DNA from 2 places in the Sodalis praecaptivus genome. Region 1 is predicted to be linked to the other one. Evidence: predicted binding sites of a transcription regulator. Region 1 holds the regulator's gene; the other holds the start of a gene.

The links. The regulator PurR, encoded in region 1, represses purine synthesis genes. The targets are predictions, from matches to a motif close to CANGCAAACGTTTGCNTG.
Region 2: a site for PurR is predicted at 5,498-5,515, ahead of purM (phosphoribosylformylglycinamidine cyclo-ligase). Genes of this name have one in related genera too.

Annotation. Positions count from the first base shown of each region.
Region 1 covers NZ_CP006569.1:2,338,560-2,346,224, forward strand. The annotation lists gene SANT_RS10355 (Grx4 family monothiol glutaredoxin) at 209-556, opposite strand; gene SANT_RS10360 (C40 family peptidase) at 948-1,910, shown strand; gene SANT_RS24095 (YnhF family membrane protein) at 2,121-2,210, opposite strand; gene purR (HTH-type transcriptional repressor PurR) at 2,431-3,450, shown strand; gene cfa (cyclopropane fatty acyl phospholipid synthase) at 3,924-5,075, shown strand; gene SANT_RS10375 (riboflavin synthase) at 5,146-5,763, opposite strand; gene SANT_RS10380 (MATE family efflux transporter) at 5,999-7,372, shown strand; tRNA gene SANT_RS10385 (tRNA-Val) at 7,532-7,608, shown strand; tRNA gene SANT_RS10390 (tRNA-Val) at 7,617-7,665, shown strand, end outside.
Region 2 covers NZ_CP006569.1:1,347,742-1,355,406, forward strand. The annotation lists gene SANT_RS22875 (ABC transporter permease subunit) at 1-915, shown strand, start outside; gene pstA (phosphate ABC transporter permease PstA) at 1,064-2,659, shown strand; gene pstB (phosphate ABC transporter ATP-binding protein PstB) at 2,676-3,491, shown strand; gene purN (phosphoribosylglycinamide formyltransferase) at 3,761-4,399, opposite strand; gene purM (phosphoribosylformylglycinamidine cyclo-ligase) at 4,399-5,436, opposite strand; gene upp (uracil phosphoribosyltransferase) at 5,668-6,294, shown strand; gene uraA (uracil permease) at 6,351-7,634, shown strand.

The DNA.
Region 1 (7,665 bases):
GAGAGGTTGCCTAGCGAACGCCGCAGGGCATGCCGGGCGGCGATGACGCCCGCACTGCCCCGCGCCCGGCACGCTGAGAGGCAAAAAAAACCACCCGCTGTGCCTTGGGTGGTTTTGGGTGCGATAGCGCCGAGGCGGTCTCTCGGCCGTGGCGCATTAGCGCCGGACGGCATCGGGACGGCGCGCTATAGTGCGCACATTCCACCCGTTACTGCGCGTTATCCGCTTGCGAATTGTATTTTACCGCCGTTTCTTTAATCAGCGGCTGCAGCTCGCCGCGCTGGTACATTTCAATGACGATGTCGCAGCCGCCGATAAGCTCGCCGTCCACCCACAGCTGCGGGAAGGTCGGCCAGTTGGCGAATTTTGGCAGTTCAGCGCGGATATCCGGATTGGTCAGCACATCGACATAGGCAAAACGCTCACCGCAGGCGGACAGCGCCTGTACCGCCTGGGCGGAAAAACCGCAGCCCGGTAATTTAGGCGAGCCCTTCATGTACAGAAGAATCGGATTCTCGGCGATCTGTTGCTGAATTTTTTCGATAGTCGTGGTCATTGTCTCGCTTCCTTAAGCCAGTGGCTGGCTTTTATTTATCATGCATCGGGTCTGACGTAATTCACTATTCTAACGATTCCGGGGGGAACATTTAAATGCTTTTTTCACGTTAGCCCCGCAGGCGGGCTTCAGCCGCCCCGGCCGTGATACAACGGGCACGAACGCCGGGTCTGCCCTTGCGGCGGCGCAGATTTGCGACTAGGGCGTTTAACGGGCTGTAAAACCGTTGCTTTTTACGGCTGCCCGCGCGCAAAAATGCCGCATCGCGCATGTTATTCACGTTTATTCACAATCTGTAGGAAAATACGGATGCATTAGAACCGCAAATAGCTTAAATTCAGCTGAGCCGTCATTTTCCCCCGACCTTGGGCCACAGAGGATAGCGTTTATCATGCGTTTATGCTTTACGCTTTTTGTGCTGCTGTTTACCCAGCTCTTTCTCAATCTCGCGCACGCCGCGCCGAATGCGGGAGTCAATGCCGATCAACGTAAATCGCAGGCCAGCGCGGCGAAAACCGATGACCGACGCAAGCGCAAGCCCGTTAAGCTGCAAAAAAAGACCCGCAGCACCGAGAGCGAGCATTTGGGTAATCCCAAGTTAAAATCCGCCGTGGTGAAACCCCGCAAGGCCGTCGCCACCAAAACGCCCCCCGCCGACACAGCGCCAACCGCCGGCAAAACCACCGCCGCAAAAACGCACGCCGCCGGGCAGCGGGCGAAAACGAAAAGCGTCACCAGCGATAAAACCGCCGCCGTGAAGGTGGGTAAAAGCCCCATTACGTCTTCCCGCCGCCAACGTGAAAATACGCGTCTGGCGCATAACCAGGCCGCCGGCAAAGGGCTGAAGAAAGCCTATGGACGCCATCGCGGCGGCGCGCAAGCCCGGACGACGGCCATGGCGGCAGACGCGCAGCCATTGCGCATGAGCGAAAGCCACAAGGTTCGCTACCAGCACGCCAAATTAACGGCGATGGCCAAACTGATGTCGCAGGTGGGCAAGCCCTATCGTTGGGGCGGTAAATCGCCGACCACCGGATTCGATTGCAGCGGGTTGATTTACTACGCCTATAAAGACTTAATCCGCGTGCCGCTGCCCCGTACCGCGAACGAAATGTACCACCTGCGGGATGCAGCGCCGGTGAAAAAGAGCGAGTTGGAAAGCGGCGATCTGGTCTTTTTCCGCATCCGCAACCGCGGCACGGCGGATCATGTCGGGGTTTATCTGGGCAATGGCCGTTTCATTCAGTCACCCCGCACCGGGCGTGACATCCGTATCAGCTACCTGAGCGAAGATTATTGGCAGGATCATTATGTCGGCGCCCGCCGCGTGATGACGCCCACCACCATTCGCTGACGGCCACGCGCGACAGCCTCTCCCCCTTGCCGTCGCAGCGTAGGTCCTAAGGGCCTTTTGACGTCCGCGCCAGTTCACCGTGCCGATCCGCGCGCCGTTCCTGGGCCGCAATTCGATCCAGCTCCCTAGAAGTGGTTTAAAGATGACAAAAAAAAGGGCCTGGAGCCCTTTTTACCGTCTGGGTGAAGTTTGGCGCGGCGCCAAACGCGATCAATTCAATACGGCGGTAAAGCTGAAGATAATAATGACCAACAGCGAAAAGACGGTAGTCGTTAACGACCAAGCAAAATCGCGGCTCATGATATTTCCTTTTAACGCTTCTGCGTCAGGTGGCTAAGTTAGTCGGTATTCGTTCTCTATCTTGCCATAACCGTGGCCAAAAAGCATGTCCCGCCGGCGGCTCAACGCATATAACGCTTTCACTTTCTCGACAAATCGAGGAAAATTGCCTTTTGTTGGCAGGCAAACGATTCACATAGCATTATCCCCTGCTGCCGAGGGATCCAGGAGTAGTTTAGAGATGGCAACCATAAAAGATGTAGCCAAACACGCGGGGGTATCAACGACTACGGTTTCCCATGTGATTAATAAAACCCGCTTCGTGGCGCCGGAGACCAAACGCGCCGTATGGGACGCCATCAAACAGCTCAGCTATTCCCCCAGCGCGGTGGCGCGCAGCCTGAAGGTCAACCGCACCAAATCCATCGGTCTGTTGGCCAGCACCAGCGAAGCCCCCTATTTCGCCGAGATAATTGAATCCATAGAGCATCACTGTTTTGCCAAAGGCTACACCCTTATCCTGTGCAATTCCCACAACGAAACATCGAAACAGCAGGCCTATTTGCAAATGCTGGCGCAAAAGCGGGTCGATGGGCTGTTGGTGATGTGCGCCGAATACCCCGAAGCCCTGTTGCGGCTATTGGAAGAATATCGCCATATTCCCATGGTGGTGATGGATTGGGGTGAGGTGCGCGGCGATTTTACCGATACTATCGTCGATAATGCCTTTGCCGGCGGTTATATGGCCACCCGCTATTTACTCGATCGCGGCCACCGGGATATTGGCGCCATTCCCGGCCAGCTGGCGCGCAATACCGGCGGCGGGCGCCACCGCGGTTATCTTCATGCGTTAAAAGAGGCCGATATTCTGCCCAACCAGGCCTGGATTGTTCAAGGTGATTTCGAGCCGGCTTCCGGTTATCGCGCCATGCAACATATTCTGGCCCAGTCCCACCGTCCCAGCGCGATATTTTGCGGCGGCGACGAGATGGCGATGGGCGCATTGTGCGCCATCCACGAGCATGGGCTGCGCGTACCGCAAGACATTTCACTGATAGGCTACGATAATGTCAGCCACTCGCGGTATTTCACCCCCGCGCTTACCACGGTGGATCAGCCCAAGGCCGTATTAGGGGAATCCGCGCTGACCATGCTGCTTGATAGGATCATCAGCAAGCGGGAAGCCGCGCAGACGATCGAGGTTCATCCCACCCTGGTGGAGCGCTGTTCGGTGGCCGATGGCCCCTACCGTAACCGCTAATCCAGTGCCGTCGATGGCTGAGGCCCCGTGTTTGCGGCGGCATTGGCCATTATGCACGGCGTTTTACGCGCTACCTGGCCGCGTCAATTTCCCCGCGACGCGGAAATGAATAATAACTCTTTAGGCGCACTAACTCTTTGAGGAGTGTAACTGTTTCCCAAAGTTATCATTAACTTAGGCTATTATTCCTATTGCTGTTTTTGGAGTTGTCTAAAGCCGGATGCAGGCTTATACTCAATTACGTTAACAATTATAACGAGTTGTTTATTCATTTTGCTTTAGGGACCTGATGTTTACTCATGCATGCTTTTTTCGTGCAAAGCAGCCGGTTTAACAACCATTCTGAGTTTCTATTCCTCTGTTAATTTGTCGTATCAGACACCACGGCTTACCGTGGATTCTTATAAAAGCTCGCAGGCAGCGCCTGGCTCTTCCTGACGAGGTATTTTTAGAAGAAAGGTGATGGAGAAGCTATGAGTTCCTCGTGTGTTGAAGACCTGAGCTTTCAGGATAACGCTTGGTATCGCATCGTCCATGAATTACTCGCTGAAGCCGACATTGAAATCAATGGATCCCGTCCATTCGATATTCGCGTCAACAACCCGGATTTTTTTAAGCGCGTACTACAGGACGGTTCACTGGGTTTAGGTGAAAGTTACATGGATGGCTGGTGGGATTGCGAACGGCTGGATATGTTTTTTCAGCGTGCGTTGCGCAGCGGACTGGAAAATAAGCTCCCCCATCATTTAAAAGATACCCTACGCGTCGCCGCGGCGCGCCTGACTAATCTCCAATCGCGCAAAAGGGCCTGGATCGTCGGTAAAGAACATTACGATTTAGGCAATGACCTCTTTTCGCTGATGCTCGATCCGTATATGCAATATTCCTGCGGTTATTGGCCTCATGCCGCCAGCCTTGAGCAGGCCCAGCAAAATAAACTGGAGATGATTTGCCAGAAACTGCAATTGCAGCCGGGGATGTCGCTATTGGATGTCGGTTGCGGCTGGGGCGGTCTGGCGAATTATGCGGCACAACATTATGGCGTTAAAGTCCACGGCGTCACTATCTCGGCCGAGCAGCAAAAGCTGGCGCAAACGCGCTGCGCAGGGCAAGATGTCACGATTTTGTTGCAGGATTATCGCGATTTAAATTTGCAATTCGATCGCATTGTCTCGGTAGGGATGTTCGAGCACGTGGGGCCGAAAAACTACCCAACCTATTTCGATGTGGTGGCCCGTAATCTGAAACCCGACGGTCTGTTTTTGCTGCACACCATCGGCGCGAACCGGACCGATATGAATGTGGATCCGTGGATTAACAGATATATCTTCCCGAACGGCTGCCTGCCGTCCGTACGGCATATTGCCGATGCCAGCGAGCCCCATTTCGTCATGGAAGACTGGCATAATTTCGGCGCGGATTATGATCGCACGCTCATGGCCTGGCATGAACGCTTCATCGCCGCCTGGCCGACGTTGCAGGGCAATTATTCCGAACGTTTTTACCGCATGTTTGTTTACTACTTACAGGCCTGCGCCGGCGCGTTCCGCGCCCGCAATATCCAGCTATGGCAGGTTCTGTTCAGCCCTCGGGGCGTCGAAGGCGGTCTGCGCGTCGCGCGGTAAACAACGTTGCGCCGTCATGGCTGCCGGCGCATATGACGGCGCTGTCAGACCGCGCCGCCGCCCATCTGGGTCAGGCGCGCTCGCGCGCCGCCAAAACCCGCTCTACGGTGTCGACAATCGCCTGCGTCTGCGGGTCAATTTCGATATTGACGCTATCGCCGAGTCGTTTCTTACCGAGCGTGGTGCGCAGCAACGTTTCAGGAATTAAATGTACGCAAAAACGGTTGCCCGCGACTTCGCCTACCGTCAGGCTAATACCGTCAACGCCGATATAACCCTTATGCAGGATGTATTTCATCAGCGCCCTGTCCGGCAAGGAAAACCAAATTTGCCGATTGTTCTCCGAGGTCACGATTTTGGTCAACTCGGCGGTGCAGATAATATGCCCTGACATCAGATGACCGCCAATCTCCGCCTGCAGGGTCGCAGCCCGTTCCAGGTTGATCTCATCGCCGACCTTAAGCGTGCCTAAGTTGGTCAGCCGGAGCGTTTCTTTCATCAGATCGAAGCTGACCACGTCGCCCGCGATGCCGGTCACCGTCAGGCAACAGCCGTTATGGGCCACCGACGCGCCGATGGTCAAACCCGGCAACAGCGCCGCCGGCAGGCGGACGTGATGGGTACGAAAATGGTCTTTTTCCTCAATCGCGGTAATGGGCGCGGTGGCCTGAACAATCCCCGTAAACATGCGTTTTCCTCATCTGGCTACACCGAATAACTCGGCGCTCAGTTTGCCCCATAATATGACGAATTCCAAATACTGACAGGATACCATAGAGGCTATGCCCCTTATATCGCGTCATTTTCCTGCTATCTTCGTCGACAAAATGCATTACACTATGCCGCTAAAAGGATCCAGCCATGTCAACGCGTGCGGGTTCCATTAATAAATTCGGTTCGTCACTCGCAACAAAGGTGTCCGCGTGCAAAATTATGTTAAGGAAGCGCGTATCTTACTGGCTTTGGCCATCCCGGTAATTTTCGCCCAAGTATCGCAAACGGCGATGGGGGTCGTGGATACCATTATGTCCGGCTCGGTAAGCGCCACCGATATGGCCGCGGTAGCGGTGGGCACCTCCATTTGGCTGCCGGTCATTTTGTTCGGTCACGGCCTGCTGCTGGCGCTAACGCCGGTTATCGCGCAGCTCAACGGCTCCGGACGGCGAGACCGGATTGCCCATCAGATACGTCAGGGCTTCTGGCTGGCGCTGGGCGTGGCGCTGGTCATCATGGTGCTGCTGTATAATAGCCATCTTGTCATCGAGCATATGCACAGCGTCGAGCCGGCGCTGGCGGAGAAGGCCGTCGCCTTCTTGCGCTGTCTGCTGTGGGGCGCGCCGGGCTATCTGTTCTTTCAGGTACTGCGCTGCCAGTGCGAAGGTCTCTCCCGCACCAAACCGGGCATGGTGATAGGCTTCATCGGTTTGATGAGCAATATTCCCATCAACTATGTTTTCATTCACGGCAAACTCGGCATGCCGGCGCTGGGCGGCGTCGGCTGCGGCGTCGCGACCGCGTCGGTTTACTGGATAATGTTTTTGCTCTTGCGCGCCTATATGCGCCGGACCAGCTCATTTCGCGATTTGCGCTTAACCGGCGGGCTGCAAAAACCCGATCCAATAGCGCTAAAGCGACTGTTCACGTTGGGATTGCCGGTGGCGCTCTCGCTGTTTTTCGAGGTCACCTTGTTTGCGCTGGTGGCGCTACTGGTCGCGCCGCTGGGCATCATCGCGGTGGCCGGCCATCAGATCGCCTTGAATTTCAGCTCGCTCATGTTTGTGCTGCCGCTATCGATCGGCGTGGCGGCCACCATCCGCATCGGCTTTCGCCTGGGGGAAGGCGATGTTGAGCAGGCGCGAGTCAGCGCCAGGGCCAGCCTGATGATAGGCGTCACGCTGGCCTGCTGCACCGCCCTGTTTACCAGTCTGCTGCGTGAGCGGATTGCGCTCTTGTATAACGATACGCCGGCGGTCGTGGCCATGGCCTCGCATTTAATGCTGCTAGCGGCCCTCTATCAGATTTCTGATTCCATCCAGGTTATCGGCAACGGCGTGCTGCGCGGCTATAAGGATACCCGGTCGATCTTCTTTATCACCTTTACCGCCTATTGGCTGCTCGGCCTGCCGTGCGGGTACGTGCTGGCGCTGACGGATTGGCTGCGACCCGCCATGGGTCCCAGCGGTTTCTGGATTGGGTTTATTGTCGGTCTGACCTCAGCCGCCGTTTTGATGATGTGCCGGATGCGCTGGCTACAGCGCCAAACCCCCGCGCGCATTTTGCGTCGGGCGGCGCGCTAAGGGGCATGACGCCTCTTGATCGGTGAAAAAGCCGGCTTAATGCACATTCCCTCGACAATCAATCGGCGTTCGGGGGAAAAAACGCGTTTTCCCCTTGCAAGGCGTGATAGAGCCCGTTAATATTCGTCCCGCTGCCGCGCAGGCAGCAGGCAACAAAATGCGTTCTTAGCTCAGTTGGTTAGAGCACCACCTTGACATGGTGGGGGTCGATGGTTCGAGTCCATTAGAACGCACCATTCTTTGTGCGTCCGTAGCTCAGCTGGTTAGAGCACCACCTTGACATGGTGGGGGTC
Region 2 (7,665 bases), 990 kb from region 1:
GCGGTCGGAACGCTGAAAGCCGCTTTTTGCGCCATGCTGTTCGCTACCCCCCTAGCGCTGGCCGCCGCCATGTATAGCGCTTGGTTCATGTCTGCCGGACTGCGCCGCTGGATAAAGCCGGCCATGGAGATTATGGGCGCGGTGCCGAGCGTGATCGTCGGCGTCATCGCCGGCCTGTGGCTCGCGCCGCATTTGGCCGGCGCGCTCGGCGGCATTATGCTGCTGCCGGCGTTGTTGCCGCTGCTGGTGCTTGCCGTGGCCTACCTGGCCGGCCGCCTGCCGCTGCGCTGGCGTCGCCGATGGCCCGTTGGGGTAGAATGTCTTTGTCTGCTGCCGCTTCTCGCGCTGGCGTTGTGGGGCTGTTTTACCCTCGCGCCGCCGCTGGAACGCCTGTTGTTCGGTATGCCGCTCTCCCTGGCGTTGGGCGAACATTATAATCCGCTTAACGCTCTGGTGGTGGGGATCGCGATGGGCTTCGCGCTGATTCCATTAATGTTTACCCTCGCCGAAGAGGCGCTGTTCGGCGTACCGACCCGTTTGATCCAGGGGTCGCTGGCGCTGGGGGCAACACCCTGGCAGACGCTGCTGGGAGTGACGCTGCCGGCGGCCAGCGCGGGGTTGATCTCGGCCTTTATGTTGACGCTGGGTCGGGCCATGGGCGAGACGATGATCGTGCTGATGGCCAGCGGCAACCTGCCGCGCGTCGACGGTAGCGTGTTGCAGGGGCTGCGCGCGCTGGCGGCCAATATCGCTATCGAGATCCCTGAAGCGCTGCGCGGCACGGAGCACTACCGGGTGCTGTTCCTCAGCGCGCTGCTATTGCTGGTCTTTACCTTCATCATTAATAGCGTCGCCGAGCTGTTGCGTTTACGGCTGCGGCGCCGCTATCGTCAGCCTGGTGGAGGTGACGAATGAGGGCATGTTATCGTCAGCCTGGTGGAGGTGACGAATGAGGGCATGTTATCTTCAGCCTGGTGGAGGTGACGAATGAGGGCATGTTATCGTCAGCTTGCTGGAGGTGACGAATGAGGACATGTTATCGTCAGCCCGGTGGAGGTGCCGAATGAAGGCATGGTGGCATTCTGGCCGGCCGTGGGTTTGGTTAACCTCTGGGGCGGTGAGCCTGAGTTTACTGGCGATGCTGGCGCTGCTCGCGCTGCTTACCGGCCAGTCGCTGCGGCTGCTGTGGCCGCAGCCTATTTATAGTTTTGATCTAATCAGCCCACCTGGCGTGCTTTTGGGCGAGCGCGTCGGCGTGCAGCGGCCGCTTGTACCGACGGCCGGTGTGCCGATGGACCCGGAAATATGGCTTATTCGCACCGGCAATCGCCCTCAGGACAGCTATCGTCTGCCGGCGGCGCAGGTGCGCGCCAGCCGTTTGCCGGCCGATGTGCTGGTGGTACAGCGCCGAAACGGCGCGCGGCTTTACGGCTATCTAGCGGGCATGCGTGAGGACGGGCAGCCGCTGACCGCCGCTTCGATGTCTGCCGCGCTGGAACAGCGGCTGCGGCTCAGCGCCACGCAGCGCCGCCTGGCCGCTCAGGTGGAACAGCAGCGGAGTGCGGTGCGCGCGCAGCGGGCGCAGCAGCAATCGTTGCCACTGCATCGACAAGGCGTGCCCAGCGAGCAGCAGCGGGCCGCCCAGCAGGCGGCGCAAAATGAACGGCAAACGGCCTATGAGGCATTGAGCGAACAACTGGCCGCTATCGAACGGGAGCGGGGGCGCGTGCAGCTGGTGCTGGCCGATGCGCAGGGACAGCGTCAGGTGATCCCGCTAAGCGATATCGACAGCCTCTGGTATCCCAACGCGATGAGCCTGGGGCAAAAACTGCGGCATCTGGCCGCGCAGACCTGGCGTTTCGTTAGCCTGCATGACCCGGTGCGGGAGGGCGACGGGGTCTTTCCGGCGATGGCCGGCACGCTGCTGCTGGTGATACTGATGTCGGTGATCGTCATGCCCCTTGGGGTTATGGCGGCTATCTACCTGCATGAATATGCGGCTCGACACTGGCTGACCCGGCTTATTCGTATCGCGGTGGGCAACTTGGCCGGCGTGCCGTCAATTGTCTACGGTATTTTCGGCCTGGGTTTTTTCGTCTATGCGGTCGGCGGCTCGCTGGATAAACTCTTTTATGCCGACACCTTGCCGGCACCAACCTTCGGCACCCCCGGATTACTGTGGGCCGCGCTAACGCTGGCGCTGCTGACCCTGCCGGTGGTGATTATCGCCACCGAGGAAGGGCTGGCGCGCATTCCGCCCTCCCTGCGCCAGGGATCGCTGGCGCTCGGCGCGACTCAGGCTGAAACGATATGGCGGGTTGTCTTGCCCGGTGCGGCGCCGGCGATGATGACCGGGCTGATTCTGGCGGTGGCGCGCGCGGCGGGGGAAACCGCGCCGCTGATGCTGGTAGGCGTCATCAAATCGGCACCGAAGCTTCCCCTGGACGGGACATTTCCGTTCCTGCACCCGGAAAGGCAATTTATGCACCTCGGTTATCAAATATACGATTTGGCGTTTCAAAGCCAGGACGGCGATGCGGTGCAACCGATGGCGTTCGCCACCGCGCTGCTGCTCATTGTCATCGTCGTGTCGCTGAATCTGGCCGCAATGGGCCTGCGCCACCGGCTGCGTGAAAAGTATCGCGCGTTAACGTTATGATGGAGAACAGGCTGTGATGTTCCGAGTCCCCCCTTTACCCTCTAACGGTGCGGTCGCCGCGCCGGAACAGGACACGCCGCCGGCGGCGCTGGAAACCGAACATCTGCGGGTGCGCTACGGCAATCGGCTGGTCCTCGACGATATATCGCTGCGCATGGCCAAAGGGCGGATTACCGCGCTGATCGGCCCTTCCGGATGCGGCAAATCCACGCTGCTGCGCTGTTTTAACCGCATGAACGATCTGAGCGACGACTGTCACATCAGCGGCGCGGTGCGTTTACTGGGGCAGAATATCTATGAGGACGCACAGGAAGTGGTGGCGCTGCGCCGGCGGGTGGGCATGGTCTTTCAGCGGCCCAATCCGTTTCCCAAATCGATTTATGACAACGTCGTTTACGGCCTGCGGCTATTGGGCATCGGCGATCGCAGGCTGCTGGATGAAGCGGCGGAGCGGGCGCTGCGCGCGGCGGCGCTGTGGCATGAGGTTAAAGACCGCCTGCGGGAAAACGCGTTCAAGTTGTCCACCGGACAACAGCAGCGGCTGGTGATCGCCCGCGCGATCGCCATTGAGCCGGAAGTATTGTTGCTGGATGAGCCAACGTCGGCGCTGGATCCCATCTCCACGCTGACCATCGAAGAGCTAATGATATCGCTGAAGGCGCATTTCACCCTGGTGCTGGTGACGCATAACATGCAACAGGCGGCGCGCGTTTCCGACGACACCGCCTTTTTCCATCAGGGAACGCTGGTAGAGTTTGCCGCCACCGACCGGCTATTTACCGCGCCGACGCATCGCAAAACCGAGGAGTACATCACCGGCCGGCTGCGTTAACGGTCGCGGCGCAGCGACCAGAGGGCAAAACAGCGATGGCGCCGCTATGGCTGCTGCTGCGCATTGCTCAGGAACCCCATTCTCACCAGGTGCCCGTTGAGCCCGCGCCGCAGGCGCAGAGCGTGAGAGGGGGAGGGAATTTTATCCTCTCCCGCCCGTATGAGGCGCTGCCCCCCTCTCAATTGTCGCCAATCATCCGAGTGGTAACAGCATCGGTGGCACAGGGGCAGAAACGTCTTGATTGTCTGTTCGCGCCCACCGGCCAGCGGTTAATCCGCGGCGTAACCGGCGGCCGGCAGGGGCGCGCCGTCCAGCCAGGCGACGTTATCGCGCAGCGTTAGCCGACCCGCCAGCAGCCAGCCGACGACCAAGGGATAAATGGCATGTTCCTGGGCTTTTACCCGTTGCGCCAGTATCTGTTCATCGTCTCCCGCAAAAACCGGCACCCGCGCCTGTAGCACCACCGGGCCGCCGTCCAGTTCGTCGGTGACGAAATGCACGGAAGTGCCGTGTTCGGCATCGCCGTTGGCCAGCGCCTGGCGATGGGTATGTAAGCCGGGATAGCGCGGCAGCAACGAGGGATGCACGTTGAGCATCCGGCCGGCGTAGCGGGCGACAAAGGCGGTTGACAGAATACGCATATAACCGGCGAGCACGATAGCCTCCGGCCGGTAGCGGTCGATAAGGGCGCTGAGCGCCAAATCAAACGCTTCACGGCCGGCGAAATCCGCCGGGTTGAGCGATACCGCCTCGATACCCGCAGCCGCGGCGCGCGTTAGCCCGTAGGCGTCGGCGCGATGGCTGATGACCGCGGCGATGCGCGCCGCGATTTTGCCCTGCTGGCAGGCCTCGATAAGCGCCTGGAGGTTACTGCCTTCACCCGAGATCAGCACAACCAGGCGTTTCATCAGCGGATAATCACCTGTTGCTCGCCGTCGGCGGGCTGAATTTCGCCGAGTACCCAGGCGGTTTCACCCAGGCCGGCGAGTATGCCGAGCGCCTGTTTGGCGCTGGCCGCGGGAACGGCGATAACCATGCCGACGCCGCAGTTAAAGGTACGGTACATTTCATGGCGGCTGACGTTGCCGGCCTGCTGCAGCCAGCGGAATACCGCCGGCCACTGCCAGCTGTTTTCATCGATCACCGCCTGGGTACCGGCCGGCAGAACGCGCGGGATATTCTCCCAGAAGCCGCCGCCGGTCAAATGCGCGATCGCATGTACCTCGGTCTGCTCGATAAGGGAAAGCAGCGCTTTAACGTAAATGCGCGTCGGCGCCAGCAGGTGATCCGCCAGCGATTTGCCCTCAACCCGCGTCTGTTCGGGGTCGGTCTGGCTGAAGGATAAAATCTTGCGCACCAGCGAGTAACCGTTGGAATGGGGGCCGCTTGAGGCCAGCGCCAGCAGGGTATCGCCGGCCTGAACTTTGCTGCCGTCGATAATATCCGCTTTTTCCACAACGCCGACGCAAAAGCCGGCGACGTCATAATCTTCACCGTGATACATGCCCGGCATTTCCGCCGTTTCGCCGCCGACCAGCGCGCAGCCGGACTGCCGGCAACCCTCGGCAATGCCGGTTATCACCGCGGCCGCGGTATCGACGTCCAGCTTGCCGGTGGCATAATAATCGAGGAAAAACAAGGGCTCAGCGCCCTGAACCACCAGGTCGTTAACGCACATTGCCACCAAATCGATGCCGATGGTATCGTGGCGTTTTAAATCCATGGCCAGACGCAGTTTGGTCCCGACGCCGTCGGTGCCTGAAACCAGAATCGGCTCGCGGTATTTCTGCGGCAGCGCGCACAGCGCACCGAAGCCGCCCAGCCCGCCCATCACTTCCGGGCGTTTGGTCTGTTTCACAACACCTTTAATGCGGTCTACCAATGCGTTGCCGGCATCGATATCCACACCTGCGTCTTTGTAACTGAGAGAGGTTTTGTCGGTCACTGCAAGATCTCCACGGAGATAACCTGTTGCTTGGAATGGGGCGCCGCCAATTCTAACAGCGTGGGCAATCGTTTGCGAGAGCTGTTGCATTCGCGTCGACGTTTTTGTTGACTATAGTAAATTCCATATAAGGCTTGATCCTGATCAGGCAAATACGTATGGTGCGGCGCGAAAAAGGGGTTATAATCTCGCGATTTTTTTGGCCGTTCAGTAGCCTAGGGGAGAGATAACATGAAGGTCGTTGAGGTTAAGCACCCGCTGGTCAAACACAAGCTGGGGTTGATGCGCGCTCACGATATCAGTACCAAACGCTTTCGCGAATTGGCGTCGGAGGTGGGGAGCCTGTTGACCTATGTCGCCACCGCCGATATGGAAACCGAAACGGTAACCATCGAAGGCTGGTGCGGACCGGTTGAAATTGATCAAATCAAAGGAAAGAAAATCACCGTCGTACCTATCCTCCGCGCCGGCCTCGGCATGATGGATGGCGTACTGGAAAATCTCCCCAGCGCGCGCATCAGCGTAGTCGGCGTCTACCGTGACGAAACGACGCTGACGCCCGTGCCTTATTTCCATAAGCTGGTATCAAGTATCGACGAACGCATGGCGCTGGTGGTGGATCCGATGCTGGCGACCGGCGGCTCGATGATCGCCACCATCGATCTCTTGAAGAAGGCCGGCTGCCGCTGTATCAAAGTGTTGGTGCTGGTGGCGGCGCCCGAGGGCATTGCGGCGCTGGAAAAAGCACACCCCGACGTGGAGCTTTACACTGCGGCTATCGATAAGGGACTCAACGAAAAAGGCTATATCATGCCGGGCCTGGGTGACGCGGGCGATAAAATCTTTGGTACCAAATAATCCTAAACCGGCCAATGAGTCGGTTTTTTTTGACCCTGAATCTGAGGAAAGTCGCCATGACCCGTCGCGCCATCGGGGTGTCGGAACGCCCGCCGCTGCTGAAAACCATCCCGCTGAGTTTGCAGCACCTGTTCGCCATGTTTGGCGCCACGGTGCTGGTGCCGATTTTATTTAAAATCAATCCCGGCACCGTCCTGCTGTTTAACGGTATCGGCACCTTGCTGTACCTGTTTATCTGCAAGGGCAAAATCCCTGCCTATCTCGGCTCCAGCTTCGCTTTTATTTCGCCGGTGCTGCTGCTGTTGCCGCTCGGCTATGAGCTGGCGCTGGGGGGCTTTATCGCCTGCGGCGCGCTGTTTTGCCTGGTGGGCCTTATCGTCAAGAAGGCGGGAACCGGTTGGATCAACGTCATTTTTCCCCCCGCCGCGATGGGGGCGATAGTGGCGGTCATCGGCCTGGAGCTGGCCGGTGTCGCGGCCAATATGGCGGGTCTGCTGCCCAGCGCCGATGCGCCGGTGGACGCCACCACCGTGGTCATATCCATGGCCACCCTCGGCGTTACGGTGCTGGGGTCGGTATTGTTCCGCGGGTTTTTGGCCATCATCCCCATTCTCATTGGGGTGCTGGCGGGCTATGCGCTATCCGCCGCGCTCGGTATCGTGGATTTTTCGCCGGTGGCCGCTGCCCCCTGGTTCGCGCTGCCGACGTTTTACCATCCGCGCTTTGAATGGATGGCTATTCTGACTATCCTGCCGGCGGCGCTGGTGGTGATAGCCGAACATGTGGGGCACCTGGTGGTGACCGCCAATATTGTGCAGCGCGACTTATTGCGCGATCCGGGCCTGCACCGCTCGCTGTTCGCCAACGGCGCGTCAACCCTGCTGTCGGGCTTTTTTGGCTCGACGCCGAACACCACTTACGGTGAAAATATCGGCGTCATGGCGATAACCCGCGTTTACAGCACCTGGGTCATTGGCGGGGCGGCGATTCTGGCGATCGCGCTTTCCTGCGTCGGCAAGCTTGCGGCGGCGATCCAGGCGGTGCCGGTACCGGTGATGGGCGGCGTGTCGCTGCTGTTGTACGGCGTCATCGCCGCCTCCGGCATCCGGGTGCTAATCGAGTCGAAGGTCGATTATAACAAAGCGCAAAACCTGATTCTGACCTCGGTTATCCTGATTATCGGCGTCAGCGGCGCCAAAATTCATCTGGGCGCCGTCGAGTTGAAAGGTATGGCGCTGGCAACGGTGGTCGGTATCGCGCTTAGCCTGATATTCCGCGTTATCACGCTGCTGCGCGGCGAAGAGAAAATCCTCGAGCCCGATGAAGGCACGCCCTCCTGACGACCGCGCCGCGCCGTCCTCGCGGCGCGGT